Regions from separate parts of the Cyanobium sp. LEGE 06143 genome, predicted to be linked through region 2. Evidence: riboswitches for the same ligand, from Rfam matches in the RefSeq annotation. Region 2 holds a riboswitch; the other holds the start of a gene.
The links. Region 2 has a riboswitch for cobalamin ahead of IQ216_RS00660 (HupE/UreJ family protein). Riboswitches for the same ligand answer to the same signal wherever they lie in the genome.
Positions count from the first base shown of each region.

Region 1: it holds a riboswitch for cobalamin, as region 2 does, so the genes downstream of both, IQ216_RS03970 (energy-coupling factor ABC transporter permease) here and IQ216_RS00660 (HupE/UreJ family protein) in region 2, are expected to answer to the same signal.

Region 1 covers NZ_JADEWP010000032.1:5,291-14,800, reverse strand. Annotated here, with positions in the region: gene IQ216_RS04000 (succinate dehydrogenase/fumarate reductase iron-sulfur subunit) at 1-742, opposite strand, end outside; gene IQ216_RS04005 (hypothetical protein) at 1-30, shown strand, start outside; gene IQ216_RS03995 (fumarate reductase/succinate dehydrogenase flavoprotein subunit) at 752-2,668, opposite strand; gene IQ216_RS03990 (succinate dehydrogenase) at 2,665-3,306, opposite strand; gene IQ216_RS03985 (LexA family transcriptional regulator) at 3,350-3,799, shown strand; gene IQ216_RS03980 (Y-family DNA polymerase) at 3,807-5,093, shown strand; gene IQ216_RS03975 (hypothetical protein) at 5,138-5,389, opposite strand; cobalamin riboswitch at 5,497-5,646, shown strand; gene IQ216_RS03970 (energy-coupling factor ABC transporter permease) at 5,707-6,426, shown strand; gene IQ216_RS03965 (energy-coupling factor ABC transporter substrate-binding protein) at 6,431-6,742, shown strand; gene cbiQ (cobalt ECF transporter T component CbiQ) at 6,726-7,532, shown strand; gene IQ216_RS03955 (energy-coupling factor ABC transporter ATP-binding protein) at 7,529-8,323, shown strand; gene IQ216_RS03950 (isoprenylcysteine carboxylmethyltransferase family protein) at 8,648-9,184, opposite strand; gene IQ216_RS03945 (DUF3122 domain-containing protein) at 9,243-9,510, opposite strand, start outside.
Region 2 covers NZ_JADEWP010000003.1:19,342-28,851, forward strand. Annotated here, with positions in the region: gene IQ216_RS00640 (PhoX family phosphatase) at 1-735, shown strand, start outside; gene IQ216_RS00645 (CopD family protein) at 739-1,188, shown strand; gene IQ216_RS00650 (hypothetical protein) at 1,247-1,519, shown strand; gene IQ216_RS00655 (pyridoxamine 5'-phosphate oxidase family protein) at 1,548-2,123, shown strand; cobalamin riboswitch at 2,171-2,313, shown strand; gene IQ216_RS00660 (HupE/UreJ family protein) at 2,339-2,947, shown strand; cobalamin riboswitch at 2,980-3,155, shown strand; gene IQ216_RS00665 (fatty acid desaturase) at 3,373-4,398, shown strand; gene IQ216_RS00670 (hypothetical protein) at 4,400-4,888, shown strand; gene IQ216_RS00675 (arsenic resistance protein) at 4,953-5,954, shown strand; gene IQ216_RS00680 (acyltransferase family protein) at 5,962-7,128, shown strand; gene IQ216_RS00685 (TIGR04283 family arsenosugar biosynthesis glycosyltransferase) at 7,140-7,871, shown strand; gene IQ216_RS00690 (DUF547 domain-containing protein) at 7,884-8,570, opposite strand; gene IQ216_RS00695 (hypothetical protein) at 8,604-8,807, opposite strand; gene IQ216_RS00700 (DUF305 domain-containing protein) at 8,951-9,510, shown strand, end outside.

The DNA of each region.
Region 1 (9,510 bases), on a different contig from region 2:
TTCGGCGCGCCTCGCGGTGCATCCAGCTGATCCAGTCGGCGGAGATCTCCTGGGGGCACACGGCCTCGCATTCCAGATGGCTGCTGCAGCTGCCGAAACCCTCCTGATCCATCTGCTGCTGCATCGCCCGCGCCCGCTGGGCGCGCTCCAGCTGGCCCTGGGGCAGCTGGCCCAGGTGGGCCAGCTTGGCGGCCACGAACAGGCTGGCGGAGGCATTGCGGCAGCTGGCCACGCAGGCGCCACAGCCGATGCAGGTGGCGGTGTCGAAGGCGGATCGGGCCTGTTCGGCTCCCACCAGCATGGCGTTGCCATCCGCCGCCTGGCCGGTGTTCACCGAGCAGTAGCCACCGGCGGCGATCAGGCGGTCGAGGGCGGAGCGATCCACGGCCAGGTCCTGCACCAGGGGGAAGGCCGCCGCGCGCCAGGGCTCGAGGGTGAGCCGCTCACCACTGCTGAACTGGCGCAGGTAGAGCTGGCAGACGCTGGTGGCGGCGCGGGGGCCATGGGCCTGGCCGTTCACCAGGAAGCCGCAGCTGCCGCAGATGCCTTCGCGGCAGTCGTGCTCCATCGACACCGGCCGCTCGCCCGCTGTGATCAGCTGCTCATTGAGCTGATCCAGCGCCTCCAGCAGTGACAGATCGGCCGACACCGACTCCAGGGTGTAGTCGCAGAAGCCGCCAGGAGCCTGGGCTGATTCCTGGCGCCAGATGCGCAGATGCAGGCAGAGGGTGCGACTGCTCATGGGTGGGGCTCAGCGGTAGCTGCGGGCACTGGGCTCGAGGCTGGTGAAGGGCAGGGGTTCAGCATGGCGAACGGGGTCGGCGCCGCCCCGGTGCTCCCAGGCGGCGATGTGGGCGAAGCGGCTGTCATCACGCCTGGCCTCGCCGTCGGCGGTCTGGTGCTCCTCGCGGAAGTGGGCCCCGCACGACTCCTCGCGGGCCAGGGCATCACGCAGCATCAACTGGGCCAGGCCGAAGAAATCCTCCAGCCGCAGCGCCTTCTCCAGCTCCGGATTGGGCCCCGCCGCCGTGCCCGGCAGCCGCACCTCGGCGTGGAAGCGCTGCTCCAGCGCCGCCACCTCCGCCAGCCCGGCCCTGAGGCCGGCGGCGTCGCGGCTGATGCCGCAGCGCTCGATCATCACCGCCCCCAGCTCCCGGTGGAAGGCATCCACGGGCCGTGGGCCCGCCACCTGCAGCAGGGCGGCGATGCGGCCAGCGGCCCGGGCGCGGGCCTCGCGGCAGGCCGGGTGGTCTGCCGCGATGGCAGGGGTGGCATGGCCCGCCAGCCAGGCCGTCACCGTGAGCGGCGCGATGAAGTAGCCATCGGCCAGGCCCTGCATCAGGGCGCTGGCCCCGAGCCGGTTGGCGCCGTGCTCGGAGAAGTTGGCCTCACCCAGCACGAACAGCCCCGGAATCGAACTCATCAGCCGGTAGTCCACCCACAGGCCGCCCATCGTGTAGTGGGGCGCCGGGTAGATGCGCAGCGGCGTGGTGTAGGGATCCTCGCCAGTGATCCGCTCATACATCTGCAGCAGATTGCCGTAGCGGCTCTCGATCGTGCTGGCGCCCTGGCTGCTGATCGCATCGCGCAGATCGAGGTACACCGAGCGGCCGCCGGGCCCCACGCCATGGCCGGCCTGGCACAGCTCCCGGGCCCGCCGGGAGGCCAGATCGCGGGGCACCATGTTGCCGTAGGCGGGATAGAGACGCTCCAGGAAGTAGTCGCGCTCCTGCTCGGGAATCTCGGCCGGCGGGCGCGGATCGGCCGGCTGGAGCGGCAGCCACACGCGGCCGTCATTGCGCAGGCTCTCGCTCATCAGGGTGAGCTTGCTCTGGTAGGCGTCGCCGCTGGGGATGCAGGTGGGGTGGATCTGGGTGAAGCAGGGGTTGGCGAGCAGGGCCCCCTGGCGATGTGCCCGCCAGATGGCGCTGGCGTTGGACTTGAGCGCGTTGGTGGAGAGGAAATACACGTTGCTGTAGCCGCCGCTGGCCAGCAGCACGGCCTGGGCGGTGTGCACCTCCAGCTCACCGCTGATCAGATGGCGGGCCACCACGCCGCGGGCCACCCCCTCCACGGTGATGATCTCCAGCACATCGCGGCGGCAGAGCAGCTCCACCCGGCCGGCGGTCACCTGGCGCATGAGGGCCTGGTAGGCGCCGTAGAGCAGTTGCTGGCCCGTCTGGCCGCGGGCGTAGAAGGTGCGGCTCACCAGGGCCCCGCCGAAGTTGCGGGTGGCCAGGCTGCCGCCGTACTCCCGGGCGAAGGGCACGCCCTGGGCCACGCACTGATCAATGATGCCGCTGCTGATCTCCGCCAGCCGCCAGCAGCCCGCCTCGCGGGCGCGGAAGTCGCCGCCGCGCACGGTGTCGGCGAACAGGCGGCTGATGCTGTCGCCATCGGCGGCCCGGGGACGGGCGGCATTGATGCCCCCCTGGGCCGCCACTGAATGGGCCCGGCGCGGGCTGTCATGGAAGCTGAGCAGCCGCACCTGGTAGCCCTGTTCGGCCAGGGTGGCCGCCGCCGAGGCGCCGGCCAGGCCGCTGCCCACCACCAGCAGCCGCAGCTGCCGCTTGCGCTGCGGGCTCACCAGGGGCAGCCCCTCCTTGCAGTGCTGCCAGGCCTGCGGCAGCGGACCACCGGGCAGCTGGGCATCGGGCAGTCCGCTCATGGCCCCGGCTGCAGAGGCAGCCCCAGGCCGAGGGCCAGCGCCACGGATACCGCCGCCAAGCCGATGGCCACCACCAGGGCCAGCAGGCGCCCCGCCAGGCGGATGCGGGGGCCGTTGCCGGCATCGAGCAGGCCCAGGCTGCGGTGGGCGGCCTCCGAGCCATGCAGCAGATGCAGTCCCACGGCGGCGGCGGCGGCGAGGTAGAGGGCCAGCATGGCCGGCTGGCGCAGCACTGCCTCGAGGGCGGCCCGTTCGGCCCCCTGCGGCGGGCGCGGCCAGCGCAGCTGGCCCAGATGCACCGCCAGAAAGAGCAGCAGCCCCACGCCGCCGATCGCCTGGCTGCGGGCCGCCAGGGCCGCCAGCGGCTGGCCGCGACGGCTGCTGAGGCTGGCGCTGTTGCCGGCGCGACGGTTGGCGATCACCTTGGCCAGCCCCAGGCCCAGATGCAGCAGCGCCGCAGCCAGCAGGGCCAGCTCCACCAGGGGCAGCCAGGCGGCGCGATGCAGACCGGCCGCATAGGCCTCAAAGCGCTCGGGGGCCAGCACCGCCGGCAGCACGCCGGCCAGATGCACCAGCAGGAACAGCACCAGCAGCAGCCCCGCCCCCGCCGTGCCCAGCCTCAGCGTGGTTGCGCCCATCCCCGTGGCCACCGTTGATCGGCTGCGTTGTTGAGCCCATGGTATGGAGAACAGCGCCCCTGACACCGCATCCACTCAGTACATCTGTACTAGTCTGTGGATTGACGATCCCCACGGCGTGGCCGACATCTCCAGGCGCCGCCCCAACAGCCAGGCCAGCGCCCAGGCCACCGCCCAGCCAGGTCTCAACCTGCAGCGTCTGCTGGTGCCCCACCCCGGCGCCACCCTGCTGCTGCGGGTGGCCGGCGACTCGATGCGCGATGCCGGCATCCGGCACGGCGACCTGCTGGTGGTGGACCGGCAGCTCGAACCGCGGGCGGGCCTGGTGGTGGTGGCCCTGCTCGATGGCGGCTTCACCGTGAAACGCCTGGCCGGCCGCGGAACCCGGCAGTGGCTGGAGGCGGCCCATCCCGCCTACCCGTCCCTGCCGCTGCACCCGCATCCCGACGCCCGCATCTGGGGGGTGGCCACCCATGTGATCCGCCGCTGCTGAGGGGGCCATGCCGACCAGCACGGCCATCGCCCTGATCGATGGCAACAACTTCTATGCCTCCTGCGAGGCGGTGCTGGAGCCCGCCCTGCTGGGCCGGCCGCTGGTGGTGCTCTCCAACAACGACGGCTGCATCGTGTCGCGCAGTGCCGAGGCCAGGCGGCTCGGCATCGCCATGGGCCAGCCCTACTTCCAGGTGCAGCGCCAGCTGGAGCGCCTCGGCGTGGTGGTGCGCAGCTCCAACTACGCCCTCTACGCCGACATGAGCCAGCGGCTGATGGCCACCCTGGAGCGCTGGGTGGAGGAGCTGGAGATCTACTCGATCGACGAGGCCTTCGGCCTGCTGCCCCGGCCGCCGGGCAGCGATCTCACCGCCTGGGGGCTGGAGCTGCGGCGGGCGGTGCAGCGGGAGCTGGGGCTGCCGGTGGCGGTGGGCCTCGCCCCCACCAAGGTGCTGGCCAAGCTGGCCAACCGCCTCGCCAAGGGGCAGCCGGCCCATGGCCATGTGTTCGACCTGGGGGCCTGCAGCGACCCCTCCGCCTGGCTGCAGCAGGTGGCGATCGAAGACGTGTGGGGCATCGGCCGGCGCCTGGCCCGCTGGTGCCGGCTGCGGGGTGTCGCCCATGCCCTCGCCCTGCGCGACATGCCGAGCGGTGAGCTGCGCCAGAAGTGCGGCGTGGTGGGCCTGAGGCTGCAGCAGGAACTGCGGGGCCACCGCTGCCTGCCGCTCACCCTGGTGCCAGCGCCGAAGCAGGAAACCTGCGTGAGCCGCAGCTTCAGCCAGCCGGTGCGCACGGCCGCGGAGCTGCGCCAGGCGGTGGCCACCTACACGGTGCGGGCGGCCGAGAAGCTGCGCCGCCAACGGCAGCGGGCCGGGGCCCTGAGCGTGTTCGTGCGCAGCAACCCGTTCAACGGCACCAGCTTCTACAGCAACAGCGCCACCCTCACCCTGGCGCTGCCCAGCCAGGACACCGCCGTGCTGCTGGCGGCGGCCCTGCCCCTGGCCGAGGCCCTGTTCCGTCCCCAGCACCCGCTGCAGAAGGCCGGCGTGCTGCTGCTGCAGCTGCAGGGCGAGGAGCTGCTGCAACACCACCTGCTGCAACCGCTGCCGCCGGAGCAGCAGCAGCGCCGCGCTGCCCTGATGGCCGCCGTGGACCGGCTCAACCGCCGCTACGGGCGCGGCACCGTGCAGTGGGCCGCCTGCGGACTGCAACCGCCCTGGGCGATGCGGCGCGACAGGCTCTCCCGGGCCGCCACCACGCGGCTGGAGGCGATCCCACGGGTGCTGGCGCAGTGAAAGGCGGGATCAGCGCTGCGGCCGGGCTCGTCGTGGGGCGGAACTCAGGGCAGCTGCGCCAGGCAGGCCTCGATCATCGCCGCCGTGACCGGAATCGTCTCCAGCTCATCGGCGTTGTCGAGGAAGGCGTCAAAGGAGGCGTAGCGACGGATGCAGGGAGCGGCGCCGGGGGCGCTGCAGGCGGCGGCCCAGTCGCCGTCGTCGGGCTTCACCAGGGCATAGGCCATCAGGGCCTCCTCCAGATCACCGCCATCACCGATGCCCTCGCCGTGCCAGAGCACTTCGAAAAAGTCCATGGACGCGGGGGGAACACGGAGCACACCCAGGTTACTGAGCACGCCGGCCTCCCTGAAATCGGACACGAAACCTGAAGCGGGGCGAGAAAGAGCTGAGCCGCCATGGGTATGCTCGGATTCAGAACGGTTCCGGCGGGGTTCAGCCGCCGGAGGCAACAGGGAAAGTGCCGTTGAAATCGGCCGCTGTCCCGCAACTGTGTTTCAGGGTCCCAGGACCCTGATCAGTCAGAACACCTGCCGTTCTTCACAACTCAACTGTCTTACCTGCGAGGTACAGAGTGAAGACCATGCCAGCAAAGCTGGCCAGCCTGTCGTTGATGGCTGCGCTCAGTTTCTGCCTTGTTCTATTAACGCCTGCCCCGGCGCAGGCGATGCACATCGCCGAGGGCTTCCTGCCGCTGCAGTGGGCCGTGGCCTGGTGGCTGATCTCGCTGCCCTTCCTGGCGGTGGGCCTGCGGTCGCTGACACGCATCAGCCGCAGCCACCCGGAGCTGAAGCTGCTGCTGGCCCTGGCCGGCGCCTTCACCTTCGTGCTCTCGGCCCTGAAGATTCCCTCCGTCACCGGCAGCTGCTCCCACCCCACCGGCACCGGCCTGGGCGCGATGCTGTTCGGCCCCACGGTGATGACCGTGATCGGCAGCATCGTGCTGCTGTTCCAGGCGCTGCTGCTGGCCCACGGTGGGCTCACCACCCTGGGCGCCAACATCTTCTCGATGGCGATCGTGGGGCCCTTCGTGGCCTGGGGCGCCTTTCAGCTCTTCAGCAGCAGCGGCCACAGGCGCCTGGCGGTGTTCGCCGCCGCCGCCCTCGCCGACCTGGCCACCTACGTGGTCACCGCTGGCCAGCTGGCGATCGCCTTCCCCGCCGCCAGCGGTGGGGTGATGGCCTCATTCCTGAAATTCGGCAGCATCTTCGCGATCACCCAGATTCCCCTGGCCATCACCGAAGGCCTGCTCACCGTGCTGGTGTGGAACTGGTTGCAGTCCTATGGCCAGCCCGAGCTCAAGACCCTCCGCCTGCTCCACCAAGAGAGCTGACCCCATGACCGATTCTGGAAAGCAACGCCCCCAGGGCAACTGGCTGCTGGTGCTCGCCGTGGTGGCCCTGAGCGCCCTGCCCGTGCTGGTCGTGCGCGGCGAATTCTCCGGCGCCGACGGCCAGGGCATGGACGCCATCAGCGAGATCCAGCCCAGCTACAGGCCCTGGTTCAACGCCGTGGTGGCGTTGCCCAGCGGCGAGGTGGAAAGCCTGCTGTTCGCCAGCCAGGCGGCCCTTGGCGCCGGTGTGATCGGCTACGTGATCGGGCTCTACAAAGGACGCGCTCTGAACAGGGGCGATGAGTCACCGGATTGACGCCCTGGCCTACGGCAACCGGCTGCGCTGGTTGCCCCCGGGGCAGAAGCTGGCCTTTGCGGCGGTGCTGCTGCTGCTGGGGCTGGTGGCACCTCCGCTGGTCCAGGGCCTGATCAGCCTCTGGCTGGCGCTCTGGATCGTGGTGTACGCCGCGATCCCGGCGCGGCTCTACCTGCCGCTGCTGCTGTTGCCGCTGGGGTTCGCCATCGCCAGCCTGCCGGCCCTGCTGCTGCAGGCGGTGCCGCTCGACGCCTTCACCGCCACCGCTCGCGGGGACGTGTGGCAACAGCTGGCCCGGCCCCTGGCCGGCGGCTGGATGCTGTATGTGAGCCAGCAGGGGGTGGGGCAGGCCGCGCTGCTGATCAGCCGCTCGCTGGCCGCCAGCAGCTGTCTGATGTTCGTGCTGCTCACCACGCCCTTCAGTGAGCTGATCGCTGTGCTGCGGCGCCTGCGACTGCCGCCCCTGCTGCTGGAGCTGCTGGTGCTCACCTATGGCTTCATCTTCACCCTGATGGGCATCGCCAGCGAGCTGTGGGTGGCGCAGCAGGCCAGGGCCGGGAGGCGCGGCTGGAGGCAGCGACTGAAGAGTCTGGGGGTGCTGGTGGCCCAGTTATTGCATCGCTCCCTGGCGAGCTACCGGGGCCTCGCCATGGGCCTGGCGGCCCGGGGGTTTGACGGCGAGCTGCGGGTGCTGGCTGCAGAGCGACACCGGGGCTCGCCGCGCCATCAGCGAGAGGCCATCGCCGGCTGTGCCCTGCTCGGTGCCCTGTCCTTGGGGCTGGGGCGATGACTCCAGCGCAGCCCCCCGATGGCGGTAAGCCGGCAACAACCCTGCTGCGCTTCGAGGCGGTGGGCTTCCGCTACCCCTGCGCCCTCGAAGCGTGCATCAGCGGCCTCAGCCTGGACGTGCCCGAGGGGTGGCGCTGCGGCCTGATCGGCGACAACGGCTGCGGCAAAACCACCCTGTTCCTGCTGGCCAATGGCCTGCTGCGCCCTCAGCAGGGCCAACTCCGCTGGCGAGAGGCACCAATCCGCTACGAGCGCGGATCCCTGCGCCGCCTGCGCCAGCAGGTGGGGCTGGTGTTTCAGAACCCGGAACATCAGCTGGTGGCCACCACGGTGGAGGAGGACCTCTCCTTCGGTCTGGTGAATCTGGGCCTGGAGGAGGCTGAAATCCGCCGCCGGATGCAACAGGCCGCGGAGACCTTCGGGCTGGAGGCCTTGCTGGAGCGCCCCACCCACATGCTCAGCATGGGCCAGAAAAAAAGCCTCTCCCTGGCCGATGTGATGGTGCTCGAGCCCGAGCTGCTGCTGCTCGATGAGCCCACCGCCTATCTGAGCCCGGGCCATGGCCGGGCGTTGCTGCAGCAGTTGCAGCGGATTCATGCCAGCGGCACCACCATCCTGGTGGCCAGCCATGACATGGAGTTCCTGAACAGCTGGGCCGACTGGCTGTTCGTGATCGAGGGCGGGCGGCTGGTGCTGGAGGGCACACCCGCCGATATCTTCGCCCGCCGCGATCAGCTCGAAGCCCTGAATCTGGGCGTGCCACCAAGTTTTGATCACCTATTCAGCAGGTGATAGGGCTTGGTGAAGGCTCCGGGTGGCTGGCTTGGCGGCCCAGGCAGGCCAACAGAGAACATCGAACATGTAGAGCTTGGCCCAGAAACGGGCCTGGGGCTATACGAGGGGATTACCGGTGAACAGCACGGGCCAGAGCATGTGGAAGATCGCCGTGAGGGCGAACTGCAAACGACGGAAACTTGCGCAGGCGAATGAACGCCGTGCAGGGCCAGGCGAAGAAACTCTGCCAGCATGCTTTTATGAGCCTAAGCTCATAGTCTTGCTATGGCCTTGCCTGTGTCGCGTTGTCGCTGGCCCAGCGGAGGCTGCTGCAGGCAGGGGCTAGCGCCAGTCGAGGCCTGGAACAAAGGGAATGATCGCCGGGGTGGATGCCATGAAGGCGGCATAGGTGGCGTGAATGGAACAGAGCCGCTGTTCTTCGCGACGGGCCTTCAGGCTGAGCACGGTCGCCAAGGCCAGCAGCAGGCCCAGATGCAGCAGGCTGCCGAGAGCCAGCGTCACCCCCAGGGAACAGAGCAGCAGCGACTGATACAGGGGATGGCGGCAGCGGGCGTAGGCGCCTTCGGTGACCAGGGGCGCTCCGGCGATCGGTTCGGGCAGCGGGCTGAGACTGTCCCCCAGGTTCAGAGCTCCCTGGCCGCCGATGAACAGGCCGGTCAGGATCGTGAACCCACCGATCAGTCGCATCGCCAGCGGCCAGTGAATCCCCAGTGCCGCCGGGGCAGGCGTTGGTGGCAGCCAGTGGGCGGAGATCAGGATCATCTGGGCCAGCACCCACCACTCGCCATGGCGGTTGTTCCGCAGACCTTCCCAGGAGAAGCCCCATTTCCGCAGTCGTTCGTTGAGGTGGCTCGGCATCGTGTGGTTGGTTGAAACAAGGGGGGGGGGTGGAGCTCATGGCTTCAGCCCAGTGATGTCAGCGGTGCGGAGGCAGGCCATGCAGGACCTGCACCACGTCGGGTGGCAGCATCACCTTCACGGCGCCCTCCCGGTCATCGGTCGGCACCTGCAGCTGCAGCGGCAGCACCTCACTCGGCCTCGGTTCCATGGCGTCGGCGTCGAACTGGGCCGAGGTCTCAGGGAGATCCGCCGCTCCGAGGGCCACCAATTCCCCACTGCGGTTCGGCAGCAGCCAGGCGCCGCCGAGTGCATCGCTCAGCAGCAGCGGCCGCTGGTGATCCACC
Region 2 (9,510 bases):
CTCGGCGCGATCCTGATCGATGCCCATCTGGCCGCCAACGCCGTGGGGGCCACCGCCGCCGCCCGCCCGGAAGACACCGTGATCGATCCGGCCACGGGCGATCTGCTGATCGCCTTCACGGCGGGGGGAGCCGATCGGGAGGGTCGGGCCGACCCCGCCATCTTCTCCGGCCCGGCCGGGGAGCCCACCTGGCCCCATGGCTGGGTGATGCGGCTCAGCGAGAGCACGGCCAGCGCCGGCGGCTTCCGCTGGCAGATGGTGGCGGTGGGCGGCCTGCCCTGGCAGGGAGGCATGGGCTTCGCCAACCCCGACAACCTGGAGGTGGATGGGGCCGGCAACATCTGGGTGGTGACCGACCGCTCTTCCGGGGCCAGCCCCGCCGAGGCGTTCGGCAACAACAGTTGCTGGGTGCTGCCGAGGCGCGGGCCGGCCCGGGGCGAGGCCCTCTGCTTCGCCACCGGGCCCATGGAGTGCGAGCTCACCGGGCCGTGCTTCGACAGCGCCGAGCACACCCTGTTTCTGGCCGTGCAGCACCCCGGTGAAGTGCACGGCAGCCGCAGGGCCCAGGAGGTCAGCCGCCACACCACCGCCCTGGTGGCTCGCGACGGGGCGGGTTTCGAGCAGGAGCGCTGGGTGCCAACCGGCTCGAACTGGCCCTCGGGCGTGCCCGGCAGGGTGCCCCGGCCTGGGATCGTGGCCATCAGCCGCCAAACCGGCGGGCCGCTGTTGCCCTGAGCGATGTCTCTGTTCTCCTGGCTGGTGATCGTGCATGCCCTGGCCGCCACGGTGTGGACCGGCGGCCACCTGGTGCTGGATCTGGGGGTGTTGCCCCGGGCCCTGCGCCAGGCCAGCGCCGCGCCGATCCGGGCCTACGAGGAGGTGTTTGAGCCCCTGGGGCTCACCGCCCTGGCGATCCAGGTGATCACCGGCCTGGCCATGGCCTGGATCTACCTGCCGGGCCTGCAGGGGCTGTTCAACCCGGCGAACCCGATCGCCGTGCTGGTCGGCACCAAGCTGCTGCTGCTGGCCGCCACCGTGGCCCTGGCCCTGGATGCCCGGCTGCGCCTCATCCCCAACCTCAGCGACGCCAGGCTGGGCCCCCTGGCCTGGCACATCCGCGCCATCACAGCCCTGGCGATCGCCTTCGTGGTGGTGGGCGCCGGCATCCGGCTGGGGGGCTTCAGCTGAACAGGGGCAACGCCCGGCAGGGCCCACCCGCCAGCATGGGGGGCACTGCCCTCAAGCCATGCTGCTTCCCTGCCCCTTCAGCCTCATCAGCACCGCGGCCCTCGCCGCCAAGGCCGCCGGCCTGCAGGCCACGGTGCTGTTGCTGCTCACCCTGCTGATCAAGGCCCGCATCCAGATCAAGGCCGCCTCGGCCCTGGGCCTGTTCCTGCTGGCCCTGCAGACGCTGGGGTTCCTGGCCGTGGCAGGTGGTCTTGGCGCGCTGGCTGTGGGCGGAGCGGCTGTGGGTGGTGCGGGGCTGGCGTTCCAGCGGCGCTCCGGCCAAGCGGCGTGAGGGCGTGACTCTTTGAGGTCGTGAGCGTTTGACTGAGCTCCCCCCCTGGCGCCCCCTGCTGCGGGCCGCCCGTCAGCGAGAAGGACGCTCCCCGGCGGCCCGCTGGCTGCAACTGGCCAGCGTCGCCGCCGATGGCAGCCCCCGGGTGCGCACCCTGGTGTTCCGCGGCTGGGCCGATGCCAGCGTGCTGGAGCTGCTCACCGATGGCCGCAGCGCCAAGGCCGTTGAACTGCGGCGGCAGCCGGCCGTGGAGCTCTGCTGGCTGCTGGTCAGGGCCCGCAGCCAGTTCCGCCTGCGGGGGCGCCTGCTCGAAGCTGATGCTGCGGCCGATCGGGCGGCACGGCTGAGGCATTGGCAGGGCCTCAGCCCTGGCGGCCGGGCGCTCTGGGCCTGGCCCGCGCCGGGGGCGCCCCTTGAGCCTGGCCCCTGCTGCGCCGCCAGCTTCCCGGCCGCCCTCGATGACGCCACGCCGCTGCCGCGCCACTTTCAGCTGCTGCTGATCCAGCTGCAGCAGGTGGAGCTGCTGGAGCTGGGGGGCCACCCCCACCGCCGCCGCCGCTGGCGGCTGGAGCAGGGCTGGCGCGAGGAAGACCTGAATCCCTGAGATCAGGTCTGTGGGATCACCTCTGCGGCCGAATCGCCGCAGCAGGAGCACAATGGGAGCGGAGTGGTTTCCGAGCCTCTGGCCCGGAAGGCAACGAGGAAAGTCCGGTGCAACTCCGGCACTGTCCCGCAGCTGTGATGGAGAGACCTGCTCCTGAGTCAGAACGCTCGCCGCTTTGAGTTCTTTCCTGCCCGGCGCGGAAACCGGGAGAAACCATGCAACACCTCCGCTCCAGCCGCTCCCTCGGCCTTCTGGTGGCCCTGGCCACCGCCACGACCCTGCTGCTCGGCCAGCCGGCCCAGGCCCACAACGTGGCCTCAGGCGGCCTGGTGGGAGGCTTCCTGCATCCGCTGGCGGGCACCGACCACCTGCTGCTGCTGATCGCCGTTGGCGCCGCGGCCTCCTACCTCTCGGCCGAGCTTCTGCTCTGGGGGCTGGCTGGCGCCCTGGCTGGAGGCGTGTTCGGCGCCATGGGCGGCGGGCTGCCTGGTGCCGAGCTGCTGGCGACCCTGGCCATCCCCGCCGTGGCCCTGCTGGTGCTGCGCAGCCAGAAGTCGCCGCGGGCGCCGGCCCTGGAGCTCTGCGGTGCCCTGATCGCTGCAGCCGTGGCCGTGCACGCCATGCTCCATGGTCAGGAGGCTCCGGCCGGTGCCGCCTCAGCGCTGTGGTGGGCGGGTTCCTTCTCCGCCTCGGTGCTGGTGAGCGGCAGCAGCTATCTCGTGCTGCGGCAGCTGCCCAGCCGCTGGACCGCCGCCGTGGCCCTGCTGCTCGCCGTCGCTGGCGCGGCCCTGATCCTCGGCCCGATCGCCTTCGCTGCCCGCTGAACGCCGCAGAGGCGTCAGTTGGCTGACATCTGCACCAGACTGGCCGTGACGGTTCCAGTGGTTCACACCCTGGACGCAAGGAGGAAAGTCCGGTGGGGAGGGGGTTCTTGGACCCTCTGCGAGTCCGGCGCTGTCCCGCAGCTGTGATGGGGTTCGCTCCTGGGAGCACCCTTCAGTCAGAACGCTCGCCGTTGTGATCACCCCTCTCCCCCGGCGCGGACCGGGTTCCACGATGAGCCAAGCCTTTCTTTCCAGCTCCGGAAGCCACCCGCCTTCAGCCTGCCAGGGCCTGCCCGAGCGCTGAGACGCGCCGCAGACGTTCACGTCCCCAACAAGCACTCCAGGGCCAGACCGGGCCGGCGCCAGCCTCTGGTGTCCGCGCCGGCTGCTCCGCTCGTGCCGTGATGCCCCCCTCGCCCTCCTGCATGACCACCGATCTCCGGCCAGCCGACTTCGTGCTGGCCCCCTATGCCCGCAGCAGCAATTGGCGCGGCGCCTATCAGATCCTCAGCGCCGTGGGCCCCTACCTGGCCTGCTGGGCCCTCGCCATCCATCTCGCCCAGCGGGCGCCCTGGGCCGTGCCCCTGCTGGTGATTCCCCTGGTGCTGTTCTCGCTGCGCTGCTTCTCCCTGATGCACGACTGCGGCCACCATTCCCTGTTCCACAGCCGCTGGCTCAACCGGGTTGGGGGCTTCATCCTCGGGCTGGTGAATGCCATTCCCCAGCTGGCCTGGTCCAACGACCACGCCTTTCACCACCGCACCAATGGCGACTGGGAGCGCTATCGCGGCGTCACCGACCTGATCACCACCGACGACTACGCCCAGCTGAGTGCCAGGCAGCAGGCCACCTACGCCTTGCTGCGCCATCCGCTGATGGCCCTCCCCGGTGGCTTCTACTACCTCGCCATCCAGCCCAGGCTGGCGCTTCTCAAGGAGATCTCCCGGGCGGTCCGGGCCCAGGCCGTGCCGCGCTCGGCCGAGTTCTGGGATCTGCTGCTGAACAACGTGGTGCTGATCGCCCTGGTGGTGGCGGCCGGCCAGCGCTGGGGATTCGGCCTGGTGCTGGGGCTCTACGGCGTGACCCTCACCTTCTCGGCAGCCCTGTTCCTGTGGATCTTTTTCGTTCAGCACATCTTTGAGGGCAGCTACGCCCACAACACCGAGGGCTGGAGCCACATGCAGGGAGCTCTGGAAGGCACCAGCTATCTGCAGATGCCGGCCTTGCTGCGCTGGTTCACGGCTGACATCGGTTACCACAACATCCACCACCTCTCGGAGCGCATTCCCAACTACAACCTGCGCGCCGCCCACCAGGCCAATGCCCGTCTGCTGGCGGCTGTGCCCTGTCTGCGACTCGGCGACATGCTCAGTTGCGCCCAGTTCAAGCTCTGGGATCGGGAGACTGAGCGCCTGGTGCCCTGTCCGGAGCAGGTCGATGCCGTGGCCTGACTTGCCGGCTTGGCCGGGGCAGCCTGGGCCAGGGCAGCCGTGGCGGGGGCCGAGGTCCTGGCATGGACAGGAATCCGCCTGTTCGGGGGCCTGGGAACCGCGCTTTCTGGAGCAGAACAGCCTGCTGATCGGCCATGCCGCCTGGGATGGTTATCGGCTCAGCGGCCGGGGTCTGCTGATCTGCCACCTGGCCGCTCCGCTCGAACCTGAGCACGACTGGCGCCTGGACGGCGTGCGGTTCAGCCGGCGCTATGTGGCGCGAAGCGAGGTGACCGCCCAGCTGCGCCACCAGGGGCTGGGACCGGCAGCGATCCGTCCGAGCCTTGGGGCCCTCGACAGCTACGACCCGGCCAGGGAGCTGGTGGTGCTGCTGAGTGGCCATGGCCCCGAGCTGATCGCCCTGCTCAGGAAGCTGCCCACGGCGCCACCGACTTGCTTTGAACTGGTGGAAAGGCGCTGGAGCGAATTCGCCTGCGCCGCAGTGCCGTGACCCAATAACACCTGATTATGCGCATAAACGCGTAAAGTGATGACTCCGATGCGCTGCAGCCGCCATGGCCACCGCCCCCTGGCCCTTCGCCCTGCTGATGGCCCTGCAGCGGCGCCTGGTGTGGGCCATCCCAGCCGCCATGCTGCTCGGCCTGGCCTGGGGGGTGACCCTGCCCTCGGCCTGGCTGGTGAGCCTGGTGATGCCCCTCACCTTCCTGATGGTGTATCCGATGCTGATCGACCTGCGGCTGCCGCTGCTGCTGGGTGGCAGGGACCTCAGGCTGCAGCTCACGGCCCAGGCGATCAACTTTCTGGTAATCCCGTTCGTGGCCCTGGCGATCGGCCGGCTGTTCTTCGCCAGCCAACCCCTGGTGGCCCTGGGCCTGTTGCTGGCGGCGCTGCTGCCCACCAGCGGCATGACCATCTCCTGGACGGGGTTTGCCAAGGGCAACCTGGAAGCAGCGGTGCGCATGACCGTGGTGGGGCTGGTGCTTGGGTCCCTGGCCACACCGCTCTACGCCAGGGTGCTGATGGGCACAGCGGTGGACGTGCCGATGGCCAGGGTGTTCCAGCAGATCCTGCTGATCGTGTTCCTGCCGCTGCTGCTGGGGCAGCTCACCCGCGTGGCGCTGATCGCCGCCAGGGGCGCGGAGCACTACAGGAAGGTGATCAAGCCGCGGTTGGCCCCCTTCTCCACCCTGGGCGTGGTGGGCATCGTGGCCGTGGCCATGGCGCTCAAGGCGCCCCTGATCGTGGGCCAGCCCCTGCTGCTGGTGCGCATGCTGATCCCGCTGCTGCTGCTCTACGGCATCAACTTCGCCCTCAGCACCCTGGTGGCGCGCCGCTTCTTTCCCCGCAGCGACGGCATCGCCCTCGTGTACGGCACGGTGATGCGCAACCTCTCGATCGCCCTGGCCCTGGCGATGACGGCCTTCGGGCCGGAAGGCTCCGAGATCGCCCTGATCATCGCCCTGGCCTACATCGTTCAGGTGCAGGCCGCCCCCTGGTATGTGAAGGCCACCGACCGCCTGTTCGGTCCTGCGCTGGCGGCGGAAGCCCCGGCCTGACGGGCCCGTGAGCGGTCCAGCTGCGGCCGCTTCCCCTGCGCCCCGCTGCCATGCCCTCGACGGCGCCCGCGTGCTGGCCGTGCTGCTGCTGATTCCCTTCCACGCCGCAGCGGTGTTCTACGCGGGCGATCTGGGCACGTTCTATGTGAGCAACCCCGAGAGCAGCGCGGCCCTGGGGGGCTTTCTGGTGCTGGTGCATCAGTGGCACATGCCCCTCTTTTTCTTTCTGGCGGGCTCGGCGAGCTGGTACTCCCTGCGATCGCGCGGTGCGGGGGCCTATCTGCGCGAGCGCCTGCAACGGCTGCTGCTGCCCCTGGGGGTGGGCATCCTGGTGCTGGTGCCGCCCCAGGTGTATTTGCACGACCTGCAGAGCGTGGATTCAGCCCTGGGCTACCTGCGCTTCTACCCCCACTTCTTCGATGGGATTCGGCCGGCGGGTCACTTCGAGTGGGCCCACCTCTGGTTTCTGGCCTACCTGCTGGTGATCACCCTGCTCTGCCTGCCGCTGCTGGGCCGGCTGAGTGCTCAGGCCAGCCCCAGCCCACCTGAAGGCGGTGCAGGCTGGCGGGTGAGCCTGGGCTCGTTGCTGCTGCTGGCCCTGCCCCTGATGCTCTCGGAGGCCCTGCTGCGGCCCCGCTGGCCGGGCTTCCAGAACCTCTACGACGACTGGGCCAATCTGCTGCTCTACCTGCTGTATTTCGTCTACGGCTACCTGTTCTGCCACCAGGGCGGCTTCTGGGTGGTGCTGGATCGGCGCCGCCGGCTCCTGGTGGCGCTGGCGATGGTGGGCATGGCGGTGTTCCTGGCCCTCACGCTCAGCGGCGCCACGCCCGCCGCGGGCGATGAGTCTGCTGCCGCCCAGCTGTTCCAGGCCTTTCGCGGCTGGAACAGCTGGTGCGCCGTGCTGGCCCTGGTCGCCCTGGCGCGCCGCTTCCTGAAGGCGCCCCATCCGCTGGTGAGCTACGGCAGCAAGGCCGCCATGCCGCTTTACCTTCTGCACCAGCCGGTGCTGGTGGGCCTGGGCTGGTGGGTGGTGCCGCTGCCACTCGCCATCGGCGCCAAATTCGCCCTGATCTGCGCCGGCTCCCTGCTGATCAGCCTGGCCCTCTACGAGGGTGTGATCCGGCGCCTGGGCCCCCTGAGCCCGTGTTTTGGCCTGGTGGGCCGGCCCTGAGCGCACTCCCCATGCAGCGCCTCTCGATCATCATTCCCACCCTCAATGAGGCCGCCTGCCTGGCCGCCACCCTGGAGCGGCTGCAGGCCCTCGACCCGCCGGCCTGGGAGGTGCTGGTGGTGGATGGCGGCAGCCAAGACCACACCACCGCCATTGCGGCGTCAGCAGGGGTGCGGGTGCTCCAGTCGCCGGCCACCGGCCGGGCGGTGCAGATGAATGAGGGGGCTCGCCAGGCCAGTGGGGCGCTGCTCTGTTTCCTGCATGCCGACACCCTGATCCCCACGGATCTGGTGGCCGTGGCCGAACGCGCCCTGGCCGATCCCTCGGTGGCCTGCGCCGGCTTTGTGTCGCTGATGCGCTCAGGCCAGCGCACCTGCTGGGGCGTGTCGGGGCTGAACCTGCTGAAAACCTATCTGGCGCCGCTGCTGTTTCGGCCGCTGCAGTTCCTGCGGGGGCTGAGGCTGCTGTTTGGCGATCAGGTGATGATCACCCGGCGCCACACCTTCTGGAGTGGCGGTGGCTTCGATGAAGCCCTGCCCCTGCTGGAAGATGGTGACCTCTGCTTCAGGCTGCTGAAGCAGGGCAGGATCCGGCTGATCCGCCGGGTGGTGGTGAGCTCCGATCGCCGCGTGCGGGCCTGGGGGGCCGGCAAGGCCATCGCCACCTATCTCGGCATCGGCATCCTCTGGGGCCTGGGCCTGCCACCTCGGCACCTGCGGCGCTTCTATGACGACGTTCGCTGAGAGGGCGCCGACTCAGCCCCTCTGCTGATTGAGGCTCCAGTCGTAGGGCAGGAACCGCACCTGGGGCTCTGGACCTGGGGGAATTCCATCTCCCAACCGGGGCAGGATGTAGCCGGGCAGAGAGGCGCTCACCGCCAGAAAGTCAGCCCGGTACCACTGAAAGATCCGGCTGACCCAGAGGATGTTGCGCTCCCGCTCGAAGCGCACCTTGGCGGGGTTGTGGATGAAGCGGTGAAGGTCAGCTTCGAGCTGCTGCTCCACGGCGTCGGTGCGGTAGGCGCGCTGGCGGAGCAAGGGACAACCCACCGAGGCACACACGATCGCGAAGTGAATGCGCGGATCCCCCAGCTGGCGCAACAGCTGATTTTCGATCTGGGCCAGGCTGAAGCAGCCGTCCTGCAGCCGGTGCAGCGGCCGCTGAAAGAAGCGCAGAAAACCGACCCAGTTCGGCAGTCCCAGCAGGCTGGGGCGGATCGAGGCGATCGGGTAGGCCTCCAAAACGGCCTGAACCGTGAAGGCGTTGTAGAGGTTGATCCAGTGGGCCAGCTGCTCCTGGCGCCCTTCGGTGTGGGCCGTCTGGGCGGCCAGCCAGGCGCGGAGGGTGGCCACATCCCTGCTCTGCCAGCCGGCGTAATCCACCCTGCCGTCGCCATCCACATAGCGCTGCAGCAGCTGGTCCCAGACGGCCGGGTCTTTCAAGCGGCAGGGGGCGAAGGGGCAGAGGGCATCAGCTCAGGTGAGGTTGCCCTCGCGCTGATCCGGCATTGAGGGCGGTGTGGGCGGTGGCTGCAACACCGGCAGCAGGCTGTTCAGGCCCAGCATCACGAACGACAACGCCCCCACCAGGGCCAGCAGCCGCATGCCGAGGGGCAAGCCCCGATCCACCAGCCTGTCGTCGGCATCCTGGTCGTCGGGCTCGGGGGGCAGCGGCGTCATCGGTGGGAGCGGCTCAGCAGCCCATTCTCGCTGCCGTGGGCGAAGGGGGCGGGCGCCTTGGCGTGGACCGCTTGCTCCCCTTGACTCTCCAGCTGGATGGAGACCATACGGTGGACTGAACCGCTTCGTTGTCCCCTTTCCCCATGGTTGGATCCGCCTTTCGGTTCGGAGTGTCCGCACTGGCTCTGGCTTCGTTGCTCTCCTCCCCGGCCCTGGCCCAGGTGGATCCCCACGAGGGTCATCACGGCATGGACGGCATGCCAGGCATGACGACCCCAGGCCACGCCCATGACGTGGGCCCCGCCGGCGCCACCTACGACCTGCGCTTCCTCGACGGCATGGTGCAGCACCACACCGGCGCCCTGCGCATGAGTGAATTCGTCTTCGGCATTGACCAGCCCGGTGTGGGGGCCCTGGGCAACACGATCTGGCGGGATCAGGCCAGCGAAATCCGTGCCATGGGGCTGTGGCGCAGGGCCTGGTATCCCCAGGCGCCGGTGTATCCCGTGGCGCTGGCGCCTGGCGGCGATCCCAACAGCCTCTCCGGCCTCACCCGCATGAGCCAGGCCCAGATCGAGGGCATGCGGATGATGGGCGCCGGACCCACCCGGGAGAACCGGGTGGTGTGGTTCCTCGAGGGCATGATCCACCACCACGGCGGGGCGCTGATCATGGCCCACGACGCCCTGGCCAAGAGCACCAA